Tolumonas auensis DSM 9187: one gene and its partners. The protein of the gene in region 2 interacts with the protein of the main gene of each other region in a pairwise test. Links are inferred from orthologs where the notes say so. Each region holds a gene or a part of one and is shown on either strand. Other genes may lie near its edges.

Region 1 (4,044 bases), 1.5 Mb from region 2 along the record:
GAACGAAGTCAACGTTGATACCCGCTTCTTTCATCGCATCAGCCTGAGGAATGGTGCGAGGAAATCCGTCCAGCAGGAAACCGTTTTTGCAGTCTTCCAGAGTAACGCGTTCTTTAACCAGATTGATGATCAGTTCATCGGAAACCAGCTGACCTGCGTCCATTACCGCTTTAGCCTGCAGCCCCAGTGCTGTGCCCGCTTTGATAGCAGCACGCAGCATATCCCCGGTAGAAATTTGCGGGATACCATACTTCTCCATCAGGAACTGTGCCTGAGTGCCCTTCCCTGCGCCTGGTGCGCCTAGCAGAATGATACGCATATCTATTTTAGCCTCTGTTTCAGATAACCTTACTTAGGGCGCAAAAAGTACACGTTTTTGCGCCATTCCTCAACCTTTTCACCCAAACAAAAGCCGTGACAGGCACGGCTTTTGAATATTGGAAGTAATTAAATTACCCCAGCAGTAAGCGGTTCATGCGGGCAACGAAACTGCTCGGATCAGTCAACCCACCCTGTTCGGTCAGTTGCGCCTGTTCCTGCAGCAATAACGCCCACTCTTTGAAGCGTTCTTCATCCTGCACATCGGCGATATGGTGGATCAGTGCATGTTCCGGGTTCACTTCCAGAATGTATTTCTGCTCCGGCACTGGCTGACCAGCCGCCTTCATCAGTTTCATCATCTGGCTGCTCATACCATGACCATCAGTCACCGCACATACCGGAGTTTCCGTCAGACGATGTGATACACGTACATCCGCAACTTCGCTGCCCAGTGCAGTTTTCAGACGCTCAATCAGACCGGCATTGGCTTTAGCAGTCTCTTCCTGTTGCTTACGGCTCTCTTCATCTTCCAGATCGCCCAGTTCCAGATCGCCACTGGTCACTGAAATCAGTTTTTTGCCATCGAACTCTGACAGATGGTTCATCAGCCATTCGTCGATGCGCTCCCACAGCAGCAGAACTTCAACGCCTTTTTTGCGTAACAGTTCAAGATGCGGGCTATTTTTCGCCGCAGCATAACTGTCTGCAATGATGAAATAGATCTTGTTCTGACCTTCTTTCATGCGGGATACGTAATCAGTCAGGCTGACAGTCTGAGCATTGCTGTCGTTATGGGTAGAGGCAAAGCGCAGCAGTTTGGCGATATCTTCACGGTTAGCCCAATCTTCCGCCGGACCTTCTTTCAGTACATTACCGAACTCACCCCAGAACTTCTGATATTTATCAGCATCATCTTTAGCCATCTTGTCCAGCATGCTCAGAACACGCTTGGTGCAAGCTTTACGCAGCTGCGCAGTAATTTTGTTGTCTTGCAGGATCTCGCGGGAAACGTTCAGTGGCAGATCGTTGGAATCCAGCACACCTTTTACGAAACGCAAGTAAGTTGGCATGAACTGTTCAGCGTCATCCATGATGAATACGCGCTGTACATACAGTTTAAGGCCATGTTTCTGTTCACGATTCCACATATCCCAAGGCGCACGGGCCGGAATATACAGCAGACTGGTGTATTCCATGTTGCCTTCGACACGATTGTGCGACCAGGTCAGGGGATCTTCGTAATCATGAGATACGTGTTTGTAGAATTCGCTATATTCTTCGTCTTTGATCTCTTTGGCAGAACGAGTCCACAGTGCCGTTGCACGGTTAACTTGTTCCCAAGCGCCTTCAGTCGCCGGTTTATCTTCACCTTCGGCAGCTTCTGGTGCTTTCCACAGTTCTACCGGAATGCTGATGTGATCAGAATATTTGCCGATCACGGAACGCAGACGATAATCGTCAAGGAATTCGGTTTCATCTTCTTTCAGATGCAGGATCACATCGGTACCACGGCTGTCTTTGGTGACTTCAGCCACCGTAAAGCTGCCATCACCAACCGATTCCCAACGAACCGCTTTATCATGAGTCTGACCAGCAACACGGCTGATTACAGTGACTTTGTCTGCCACGATAAAGGCAGAATAGAAACCCACACCAAACTGACCAATCAGTTGGGAATCTTTGCTCTGATCACCGCTTAAATTCTGGAAGAAATCTTTGGTGCCGGAACGGGCAATGGTGCCCAGATGCTGGATTGCATCTTCACGGCTCATACCGATACCGTTATCGGAGATAGTCAGGGTGCGCTGTTCTTTATCAATCAACAGACGGACATGCAGCTGACCATCATTTTCATATAAATCAGCATCGGACAACGCTTTGAAGCGCAGCTTATCAGCCGCATCCGCCGCGTTAGAGATCAGTTCACGCAGGAAAACCTCTTTGTTGGAATAGAGGCTGTGCGCCATCAGGTTCAACAGTTGTTTAACTTCAGTCTGAAACCCATGGGTTTCCATATGAACAGTTTCTGTCATCTTGCTTTCCTTGATTTACGGGGAATTTCTGGTACAGAAAACAAGATGGGGATGAATGGCTGATTTTCAAGTCAGGAAAATGCCCTGACGTAGTATATTGAAAGAAAAGGTTACTCCAGCGGACGACGACCGCTTAATGAATGCGACAATGTAGTTCCATCCACCAGTTCAAGCTCCCCGCCAACCGGGACACCATGCGCAATACGGGTGATATTGATCTGATACCGTTTCGCCATGCTGGCAATATAAAATGCCGTCGCATCACCCTCAATGGTTGGATTGGTCGCCAGAATCACCTCCTTCCACTGGCCGCCTTGCAGCACATTATCCAGTTGATCCAGCCCCAGCTCTTTCGGACCAATGCCATCCAGCGGAGATAAGTGCCCCATCAGTACGAAATAACGACCGGAATAAAGATGCGTTTGTTCAATCGCCGCCACATCAGCCGGTGTCTCGACGATACAGAGCTGGCCACTCTCCGCCCGTTTCGGATTCGCACAGATATCACATAACGAGTTTTCAGTGAAAGTACGGCAATGCTGACAATGGCCAATTTCCGTCAGAGCCCGCTGCAGGGTTTGCCCTAACTGCATACCACGTTTACGTTCGCGCTCCAGCAACTGAAATGCCATCCGTTGTGCCGATTTGGGTCCGACACCAGGCAATACTTGTAATTCACGGATCAGAGCATCCAGTAGTGGGCTGAACTTCATGCGTTATACATCCACAGAGTAAGAAACGAAAACAGGCCGTAGCTTATCACTACGACCTGTCAGATACGAATGATCGCCGGAACGGGATCAGAATGGCATTTTGAAACCAGGCGGCAATTGCATACCACCGGTAATTTCAGCCATTTTAGCTTTATTCTGTTCTTCAGCCCGACGCACGGCATCATTAAAAGCAGCAGCAATCAGATCTTCCAGCATTTCCTGATCATCATCCTGCAACAGACTTGGGTCGATAGTGACACGGCGGACATTGTGGCTGCCAGTAATAGTGATCTTGACCATACCGGCACCTGATTCACCAGTGACTTCCATCTTTGCCACTTCTTCCTGCATTTTCTGCATGCGCTCTTGCATCATCTGCGCCTGCTTCATCAAATTGCCCATTCCACCTTTACCGAACATGTTTCCTCACTCAATTTCTATTTGGTTGTGGTTTCAGTCCGCTTCAGTCGCCGGAAGCGGTGGTATCTGTTTTCAATGGCTGAATACTACCATCATCCAGCGTAGCGCCAAACCGTTGCTGTAAAAACTGAACATTCGGATCAGACAGCAATAACAGTTCCGCTTCCTGCTGCAGCCGGATCCGCTCCTGCTGCTCAATTTCTGCCGGACAAGGCAGCGCCAGTTGCACTACCGGCTCAACCTGCAAATTTATGGCCGTTGGCAATATGGTTGATATTGCCTCTGCCAGTTCCTGTACCATCCGAGGCTGAGCCAGATGACGAGCTTCATTTCGGATCTGTAAGTGCCAGCTGTCAGCTTGCTGATCAGTAACTACCGCCTGCATAGCCAGTTGTCGCACCCGGCCGGCAACAGGTAATTTAGCGACTGTTTGTGCCCATTGATCACTGCTTCGCAGTAGTAATTCATTACTCCGCCACACCGAGTCATCGTCTTCATCCGTTTCAGGCAAACGGCTGACCGGTGCCGGATTAGATTGCATCACCGGCGGTGCGGAA
Region 2 (5,532 bases):
CACCACAGGCAAACTGGACAATAAAGTCGCATAATTCAGAGGGTTAAACAAACACAAAATGTTGTCATTCAACACCCTATTTTTGAGTGACAACATTTCAAATCTCCATGGTTTTTATCTTTATGAGAAAAAAAATTTATCCATAGGGTTTTTTCACAATATTCTTTATTTCCCGCCAAAAACCGACACATCAACAAGCAAAAATCCAAATAAAGGCTATCTTGTTAGATTTTTTTACCAAAAAACCACACATATACCCGTTGTTAATGCTGATAAACACCCCATCCTGAAGGCTTCATTGAAAATAGTGTGATAATTGCTATTGCACTGTCACACAAAAGCCCGATAATGCGCCGGATTTTTTATAAAGCATCGCGTTCTGCTTGATCGGACAGAGCGTATCACTGGTGACAGGGCCGTGGCCCTTTTGTGAGGTGTAAACATACAATGAACAACGAAATCGTCCCTGCTGAACTGGATTACCGCGAACTGGTCGCGACCTATGGTTCCCCCTTGCTGGTTCTGGATCAGGCCGCTGTCCGTAAACAGTACCGCGCTTTAACACAAGCCCTGCCAGGCGTTCGTCTGCACTATGCATTAAAGCCATTACCTCATTCAGCTGTTGTTGCAACTTTGAAAGCTGAAGGCTGTGGTTTTGATTTGGCTACGAACGGCGAAGTTGATGTGATGTTAGAAAATCAGATCAACCCGGACGATTGTATTCATACTCACCCGATCAAGCGTGACGGTGATATCCGTTATGCGCTCGAATACGGCTGTAAAGTTTTCGTATTCGATAACCCGGTCGAACTGGACAAGTTCCTGCCTTATCAGGATAAGGCCGAACTGTTGCTGCGCGTCAGCTTCCCTAACCCGGAAACTAAAGTAGACCTGTCCAAGAAATTTGGCTGTACACCTGAAGCCGCCTTGCCATTGCTGCGCAAAGCCAAAGCAATGGGCCTGAACGTGATTGGTCTGTCCTTCCATGTTGGCTCACAGGTACCGAACTCCAAACGCCATGTCGAGGCTATCACTTCCTGTAATCAGATCCTGCGTGATGCAGCAGCAGAAGATATCAATCTTCAGGTGCTGGATATCGGTGGTGGCTTCCCGGTCAATTACGGTGCAGATGGTGCAGATTTCGATATCTATGAATTCTGCGCCCCGATTCGTGAAGCATTAAGTCACACACCGAAAGGTATTCGCCTGTTGGCAGAGCCGGGACGCTTCATCAGTGCCCCTTGCATGACCTCTGTCGCCAGCGTTATGGGTAAAGCAGAACGTTTTGAGCGCACCTGGTATTATCTGGATGATGGGCTGTATGGCAGCTACAGCGGCCAGCTGTTTGACCATATCAACTACCCGAAATCAGCACCTTATGCCACAGGTGAAGCAAAACCAGCCGTACTGGCCGGCCCGACCTGCGACAGCATTGATGTACTGGCCGATGATATCGATCTGCCGGAATTGGATGTAGGTGATGTTATTGTAGGTAAGATGATGGGTGCCTATACCTGGGCTTCTGCTACTGAATTTAACTTCTTCCGTAAAGCCAGCATTCTGGTGATTGACAGCCAGGAAGCAATAGAGATAAAAGCAGTTGCTTAATACTGTTTCTAATCAGCTGGTTAAATAAAAAAGGGTAGTCGACTATGACTACCCTTTTTGTTCTTATCGTTCTTATTGCACTTACTGACGCGCTTCCAGCATCAGACGCTTCATTTCTGCCACAGCTTCAGGCAATCCACTGAATACAGCCCGCCCAATAATCGCATGACCAATATTAAGTTCAATCATCTCAGGAATAGCCGCAATTGCCTGTACATTCTGATAATGCAAGCCATGTCCGGCATTCACTTTCAAACCTTTTTTGGATGCATAAGCAGCCGCTTCAGCAATACGAACCAGTTCTTGCTGTTGTTCTTCTTCAGTCTCTGCATCAGCATAACGACCGGTATGGATCTCTATATAAGGCGCACCACTAGCAACCGCAGCATCAATTTGTGCATGATCAGCATCAATAAACAGTGATACCTGGGTACCCACAGCAGCAAGACGAGTCACCGCATCGCGGATCCGTTCCACTTGTGACGCGACATCCAGACCGCCTTCCGTGGTCACTTCCTGACGCTTTTCAGGCACCAGACAGACAAACTGAGGTTTGATCCGACAGGCAATAGACAGCATCTCTTCAGTGACTGCCATTTCCAGATTCATGCGCGTTTTGATAGTCTGACGCAGAATTTCAACATCGCGGTCGGTGATATGACGACGATCTTCACGCAAATGGACCGTGATCCCTTCTGCCCCTGCCTGTTCTGCCAATGCGGCTGCAAACACAGGATCCGGATATGCGGTACCACGGGCGTTACGCAACGTAGCCACGTGATCAATGTTCACACCCAATAAAATCTTGCTCACTCTGATCTCCTTGCTATAAATGCAGAATAAAGCTCCCTGCTTTTCAGGGGACGGTTACCTAATAATGCGGCAAACGCCTGACGACTAAAACGACGGGCCGCAGCTAAAATATATTCATCAGAAAAGGCCTGCTCTGCTATCCCAATGATTTCCCGACCAGAAAAAAAGGCATGATCACGCAGAGCTGTAGTGATAAATCCAGCTTCTGGTTCATAGCGATAATAACAGGCAGGGTCTATCGGTAAACAGCTATCAGCCGCATAACAAAAGTCTGCGCCATAACCTAATTGCTGCAGTAATAGTAATTCAAATTGCCGTAACAGTGGGGAAACGAGTTGTTGCTGATCGGCTAATGCCAGCAATGTCTGAAAATAGCCACTGAATAATCCGGGATATTCAGTGTCAGGTTCCAGCAAATAATAGAGCAGTTCGTTCAGATATAAGGCGCTGAATAATCGTTCTCCCTGCAATGCAACTTGCGGGCTTCGCGCCTCAAGCTGCAGCAAAGTTTTCAGACTGCTTTTCCCACCATAGTGGATATGAAGTGGCAAAAAGGGCTGAAGCAGCCCTTTTACCGAAGAACGGGGTGAGCGGGAACCTTTCGCAACGACGGATACCTTGCCCATTGAAGCGACAAACAGATCCACCAGCTGGCTGGTTTCCCGGTACGGACGGGTATGTAAGACAAAAGCCGGCGATAAATCCGGCTCAGTCATCACCATAACCTAAGCTACGTAAGGCTCGTTCATCATCAGCCCAACCGGATTTAACCTTGACCCAGAGTTCCAGAAAAACACGCTGGCCAAACAACCGTTCCATATCCAGGCGTGCTTCGGTGCCGATAACTTTGAGTTTTTCACCCTTGTTACCGATCACCATTTTTTTCTGACCTTCGCGCTCAACCAGGATCAGGGCATTGATATGAAATAATCCATCTTCTTCTACTTTGAAACGCTCGATTTCAACAGTAACAGAGTAAGGTAATTCTTCTCCGGTAAAACGCATCAGTTTCTCACGGATAATCTCTGATGCCATGAAACGTGAGCTACGATCCGTGATGTAATCTTCCGGAAAATAGTGTTCCCCTTCAGGTAACAACCGTTTAGCCATTTCACGGATTTTCTCGACGTTGGTACCCTTTTCCGCAGAAATCGGCAGGATTTCAGCAAAATTACCTTTCTGTGCCAGCATTTGCAGATGCGGTAACAGGATCTCTTTGTCTTTGATTACATCAACTTTATTGACAGCAAGCACGACCGGGCAATGCATATGGCGCAACTTATTCAGCACCATCTCGTCATCGTCAGTCCAGTGAGTGCCATCGACGACAAATACAACCATTTCCACATCACCCAGAGAGCTTGTGGCAGCACGATTCATCAGCCGGTTGATCGCCCGCTTTTCTTCAATATGAAGACCCGGTGTATCAACAAATATGGTCTGATAAGCACCCTGTGTATCAATACCCAGAATACGATGACGTGTAGTTTGTGGTTTACGGGAAGTAATACTGACTTTCTGTCCCAGTAACTTGTTTAGTAAGGTCGATTTACCAACATTTGGCCGACCTACGATTGCGACAAAACCGCAGTAGGTTTTTTCTTCAGTCATGTTAATTGCTCCAGAGCTCTTTCAGCAGCGGCCTGCTCAGCCTTTCTGCGGCTGGAACCAACACCAACGAACGCAGCCTCAATATCATCGATCGCACATTCAACAGTAAACTGCTGATTATGTGCTTCCCCTTTAACATCAGTTACCGCATAAGTTGGTAACGGACGGCGACGCCCCTGCAGAAACTCCTGCAGACGAGTTTTCGGATCTTTCTGCTCAACACCCGGACGAATTGAATCCAGCCGTTCGTTGTACCAGTTCAGCATTAATGTTCGGATCCCATCCAGATCACTATCGAGATAGATCGCGCCGATCAAAGCCTCAACGGTATCCGCCAGTATTGATTCCCGACGATAGCCACCGCTTTTCAGTTCACCCGGCCCAAGGATCAGATAATCACCCAGCGCAAATTCACGGGCCAGTTCAGCCAGTGTTTTTTCGCGGACTAACGTCGCCCGCATCCGGCTCATATCCCCTTCGCTTACATTCGGGAAACGATGATAGAGTACTTCGGCGATAACCAGACTTAAGATCGAATCACCTAAAAACTCCAGACGTTCATTATGACGGGAGCCGGCGCTACGATGAGTGATAGCCCGAACTAATAAATCTTTGTTCTGAAACGGATAGCCTAGCTTTTGCTCTAAGCGTGATAATTTATCATTCACTGAATACTGCCTATACGATTAAAACGAACACCGGTCGGAATCCACCCAGGCACAGAACTACCCTCCGGTCGGTCGAATTCAAAACTCATCCAGATAGCAACCGCTTTCCCGACCAGATTGCGTTCCGGTACAAATCCCCAGAAACGACTATCCAGACTGTTATCGCGGTTATCCCCCATCGCAAAATAATGCCCTTCAGGCACAACCCACTCGCCTGCTGGCTGTCCGGATTGCTGGTAATACTGACCTGCGCGATCCGGAATAAGGTTATTTATCAAAATATCATGGCTTTTAACTGTAGTTAGTTTCTCGGAGTAATGTTCCAGAGGCATTCCCAACTGAGTGAACATCCCGCTTTCAACAAACTCCGTTTCAACTTTTTTCAGCTGAGGACAAATTTTACTGTCCTTGCAAGCGGGCTGCAGATAAAGCTCTTTATTACGGAAAATAATTTTATCGCCGGGTAATCCAATGATGCGTTTGATGTAATCAATACCCGGATTCTCCGGATATTTGAATACAACAACATCGCCACGTGCTGGATGACTGGTTTCAATTAAAGTACGGTTAGTTACGGGTTCTTTCAGGCCATAAACATATTTATTGACCAGAATAAAATCACCATCAAGCAATGTCGGCATCATCGAGCCGGATGGTATCTGGAATGGCTCATATAAAAATGAGCGTAAAATCAATACTGCTGCGATGACCGGAAAGATGCCTTTGCACTGTTCCACCCAGACCGGTTCAGTCATTAGTTTTTCAATAACCTCTGCAGTCAACGGAGCATGTGCAGATTCCTGTGCCTGCCGAGCTTTCGCAGCCCTGAAAC
Region 3 (4,237 bases), 670 kb from region 2 along the record:
TCTGGATTTCACCAAGGTGAACGTCGGCATCATCACTGCGTATAACGACATGCTGAGTGCACATGAGCCTTATGATGTCTATCCGCAGTTCATTAAGGACGCTCTTCGCAACGTCGGTCACAGTGCCCAGGTTGCCGGTGGTGTGCCTGCGATGTGTGATGGTGTGACGCAAGGTCAGGAGGGGATGGATGTATCGCTGTTTTCCCGTGAAGTCATTGCACAGGCGACCGCGGTTTCGCTCAGTCACAATACGTTTGATGCCACGCTACTGTTAGGGATTTGCGATAAGATTGCTCCGGGCCAACTCATGGGCGCGTTGTCGTTTGGTCATCTGCCAACGGCATTTGTCCCGGCCGGTCCGATGCCAACCGGTATCAGTAACGATGAGAAAGTGAAAGTCCGTCAGAAATATGCCGCGGGAGAAGTTGGCAAGGACGCGCTGCAAAAAATGGAATGTGGTGCCTACCATTCCTCAGGGACTTGTACGTTCTATGGTACCGCGAATACCAACCAACTGGTGTTTGAAGCGATGGGGCTGATGCTCCCTGGCTCTGCGTTCCTGCCGCCAAGTGTTGAGTTACGAGCCGCACTTACTGAACAAATTGTATTGCATATCACATCACAAGCAGACAGTGGTACGCTGTATCGTCCGCTCTGGCAGGTGATGGATGAGAAATCTATCGTCAATGGTCTGGTTGTGTTGCTGGCATCTGGTGGCAGTACCAACCATTCCATGCATCTGGTTGCTGTTGCCGCAGCGGCTGGTTATATCCTGACTTGGGATGACATCGATACGCTTTCGCAGGTCGTTCCACTGTTGGCAAAAATGTACCCAAATGGACCGGCAGATATCAACGATTTCCAAAACGCAGGTGGTGTGCCGACTCTCATGAAAGGGTTGGCGGAACGGGGTTTGCTGAATATGGATGCCACCCCTGTGTTTGGTTGTATGGAAGATTACCTCAAGACGCCGCATCTGAATGGTGGTGCAGTGGTCTATCGACCAGCAACGGATTCCAAAAATCCGGAAGTCATTGCTTTGCCGGGCACCTTCTTTAGTGCGCAGGGTGGTCTGAAAGTCGTCGACGGAAACCTCGGTCGTGGCGTCATTAAAATCAGTGCGGTTGCACCGGAACATCACTTTATTGAAGCGCCTGCCCGTGTGTTTGAGTCTCAACACGATGTGGAGAAAGCCTATCACGCAGGTGAATTTACTTCTGATGTGGTGATTGTCGTGCGTTTCAACGGCCCGGCTGCGAACGGGATGCCGGAGTTACATAAACTGATGCCTGTTCTGGGTAACCTGATGAAAGCCGGCTTAAAGGTAGCTTTAGTCACTGATGGTCGCCTTTCTGGTGCGTCAGGGAAAGTACCGGCAGTGATCCATATGTCACCGGAAGCACAACGTGGCGGACCATTAGCTAAAATTGCTACCGGTGATGTCATTCGAGTGGATGCTGCCAATGGCAAAATCGATGTATTGACCGACATTCAGGCGCGTGCACCGGCTCAGGTGGACTTAACCCGTGAGCATTTTGGTTCAGGCCGCGAACTGTTTTCCGTATTCCGTCAGGTTGTTTCCGGTGCGGAGCAAGGCGCAACGATTTTTAATTATTTGGGCTAACAGACAGGAGCCTGTATGAGCTGGCAAGTTGAACCAGCAGCGGTATTCGCTGCTTCCCCGGTGGTTCCGGTAATGGTGATCAAACGTGTGGAAGATGCAGTGCCGATGGCAAAAGCACTGGCAGAAGGTGGGATCACCGTGTTTGAAATTACCCTGCGGACCCCGGCTGCACTCGATGCAATCCGTGCCATTGCGGCCGCATTACCTGAAACGCAGGTTGGCGCTGGAACGGTACTGACACCGGAACAATATGATGCAGCGGTTGAAGCGGGGGCGAAGTTTATCATCTCTCCCGGCTATACCCGTACGCTGATGGAGCATGCGAAAAAAGGTCCGTCCCCGTTGATTCCGGGTGTGGCGACACCCTCGGAAATCATGACCGCCTTAGAGCTGGGTTATGATCACCTGAAGTTCTTCCCAGCGGAAGCGAATGGCGGCGCTGCTGCACTGAAAGCAATTGCAGCCCCCTTGGCACAAGTGAAATTCTGCCCCACAGGTGGCGTGAGCCCGAAAAACGTAGCAGATTATGTTGCTTTAGGTTGTGTTGCTACTGTGGGTGGCACCTGGATGTTGCCAGCCGATGCCATCAATACGGGCGATTGGGCAACCATTACCGAATTGACCCAAAAAGCTGTGGAGCTAGTAAATAGTTTAAGGCGCTAAGAAATATGCGAACAAGTCATCGGTTCAGGGAATAGAGTACTTGTTCGCACCTTCTACAGGTATGACATAACCTAAGTATAACTAAAAAAGTTTACAGAACTTCAATGTGAAAAACGGTAAACTTTGTTATAAGTTACTGAAATAAAATATTATTTATATCTAATCTTTACAAATTAACTCTAAGGTATTCGTCAGAACGGAATATCGTCATCGAAATCCATTGGCGGTTCGTTATAGGTTGGCTGCTGCTGTGCCGGTGCTGGTGCCGGAGTATAGCTACCTTGTGGTGCGGCTTGCTGCGGTGCGTAACCCGGGGTTGCGCCGCCCTGTGGAGCTGCTGCTGCCGGAGCGGATGGACGGCCCCAGTTACCTTGTTGTGGTTGCTGTGCCGGAGCACCCATATTGCCACCTTGTTGTGGAGCACCTGCGCCACGACCATCCAGCATCTGCATTTCATTGGCGATGATTTCGGTGGTGTAGCGTTTCTGGCCTTGCGGATCCTGCCATTCACGGGTTTGCAGACGACCTTCCAGATAAACTTTCGAGCCTTTACGCAGATATTCACCAGCGATTTCAGCCAGACGACGGTACAGCACGATCCGATGCCATTCAGTGCGTTCCTGCATTTGACCTTGCTGGTCTTTCCAGCTTTCGCTGGTGGCAACAGTGATATTGGCTACCGCATTGCCGTTTGGCATATAGCGCACTTCCGGGTCCTGACCCAGATTGCCAACGATGATGACTTTATTTACGCCTCTGGCCATGATCTGCTCCGTAAAAATTCGAATTCTATAGCTACCTATCTTAGCAATAATCGTCCCTAAAGTCAGATCGACAGCTATGACAGGCCGTAAATAGTTTGCGGGCCGGACATTAACATATTTGCAGCAATACTGGCTATTCATCCAGTGCTGGCTATGCCATACTTAAGTTTTGATATGGTTCACAGCTGGCATTCTATGGACAAGATCGAGATACGGGGCGCACGTACCCATAATCTGAAAAATATCAATCTGACGCTGCCGCGTGACAAGTTGATTGTAATCACCGGTCTTTCCGGTTCTGGCAAATCATCGCTGGCTTTCGACACATTATATGCGGAGGGGCAGCGCCGTTATGTTGAATCCCTTTCTGCCTACGCACGTCAGTTCTTAAGCCTGATGGAAAAACCCGATGTGGATCATATCGAAGGCTTATCGCCGGCGATCTCCATCGAACAGAAATCCACTTCGCATAACCCGCGTTCCACCGTCGGCACTATCACCGAAATCTACGATTACCTGCGCTTGCTGTATGCCCGCGTAGGTGAACCTCGTTGCCCGGAACACGACTTGCCGCTGGCAGCACAAACGATCAGCCAGATGGTGGATCGGGTGCTGGCGGAGCCGGAAAACCGCAAGATGATGATTCTGGCGCCGGTGGTGCGTAACCGTAAAGGGGAGCATAAGCAGCTGCTGGAAAGTCTGGCCGCGCAGGGTTATATCCGCGCCCGCATTGATGGTGAGGTCTGTGATCTTTCTGACCCGCCAACACTGGAACTGCAGAAGAAACATACCATCGAAGTGGTGGTCGATCGCTTCAAAGTCCGGCCGGATCTGCAACTGCGTCTGGCTGAATCCTTTGAAACGGCACTGCATTTATCCGGCGGACTGGTTTATGTTGCGGATATGGACGATGACAAAGCGCAACCGCTGATTTTCTCCGCGAACTTCGCCTGTCCGGAATGCGGCTATTCCCTGAGTGAACTGGAACCGCGGCTGTTCTCGTTCAACAACCCGGCCGGTGCCTGTCCGAGCTGTGATGGCTTGGGTGTGCAGCAATATTTTGATCCGCATAAAGTGGTGACCAATCCGGAACTGAGTCTGACCGGCGGCGCGATCCGTGGCTGGGATAAACGCAGTTTTTATTACTTCCAGATGCTGAAATCGGTCGCTGATCATTACAAGTTTG

What was found. The genes of interacting proteins can lie anywhere in the genome.
Region 1: the proteins of recO (region 2) and recR interact in binary tests that used the Escherichia coli proteins (3 or more experiments, as listed by UniProt). The link is inferred for Tolumonas auensis DSM 9187 from one-to-one orthologs.
Region 3: the proteins of recO (region 2) and ssb interact in binary tests that used the Escherichia coli proteins (3 or more experiments, as listed by UniProt). The link is inferred for Tolumonas auensis DSM 9187 from one-to-one orthologs.

The regions. Positions count from the first base shown.
Region 1 is NC_012691.1:2,421,932-2,425,975, forward strand. Bases 1,267-4,044 are described here. They hold recR (recombination mediator RecR), read right to left. Parts: upstream 3,068-4,044; coding sequence 2,465-3,067; downstream 1,267-2,464. Other genes in these bases: htpG (molecular chaperone HtpG), read right to left, coding at 1,267-2,354; TOLA_RS11250 (YbaB/EbfC family nucleoid-associated protein), read right to left, coding at 3,155-3,487; dnaX (DNA polymerase III subunit gamma/tau), read right to left, coding at 3,531-4,044. Outside these bases: adk (adenylate kinase), read right to left, coding at 1-319; more of htpG, read right to left, coding at 453-1,266. UniProt on the Escherichia coli protein: May play a role in DNA repair. It seems to be involved in an RecBC-independent recombinational process of DNA repair. It may act with RecF and RecO.
Region 2 is NC_012691.1:928,761-934,292, reverse strand. Bases 1,278-4,277 are described here. They hold recO (DNA repair protein RecO), read right to left. Parts: upstream 3,138-4,277; coding sequence 2,418-3,137; downstream 1,278-2,417. Other genes in these bases: rnc (ribonuclease III), read right to left, coding at 4,029-4,277; era (GTPase Era), read right to left, coding at 3,130-4,032; pdxJ (pyridoxine 5'-phosphate synthase), read right to left, coding at 1,690-2,421; TOLA_RS04380 (type III PLP-dependent enzyme), read left to right, coding at 1,278-1,608. In the rest of the region: TOLA_RS04385 (23S rRNA (adenine(2030)-N(6))-methyltransferase RlmJ), read left to right, coding at 1-47; more of TOLA_RS04380, read left to right, coding at 448-1,277; more of rnc, read right to left, coding at 4,278-4,700; lepB (signal peptidase I), read right to left, coding at 4,697-5,532. UniProt on the Escherichia coli protein: Involved in DNA repair and RecF pathway recombination.
Region 3 is NC_012691.1:256,320-260,556, forward strand. The notes cover bases 1,267-4,237. They hold ssb (single-stranded DNA-binding protein), read right to left. Parts: upstream 3,055-4,237; coding sequence 2,479-3,054; downstream 1,267-2,478. Other genes in these bases: edd (phosphogluconate dehydratase), read left to right, coding at 1,267-1,624; TOLA_RS01220 (bifunctional 4-hydroxy-2-oxoglutarate aldolase/2-dehydro-3-deoxy-phosphogluconate aldolase), read left to right, coding at 1,640-2,287; uvrA (excinuclease ABC subunit UvrA), read left to right, coding at 3,247-4,237. In the rest of the region: more of edd, read left to right, coding at 1-1,266. UniProt on the Escherichia coli protein: Plays an important role in DNA replication, recombination and repair. Binds to ssDNA and to an array of partner proteins to recruit them to their sites of action during DNA metabolism. Acts as a sliding platform that migrates on DNA via reptation.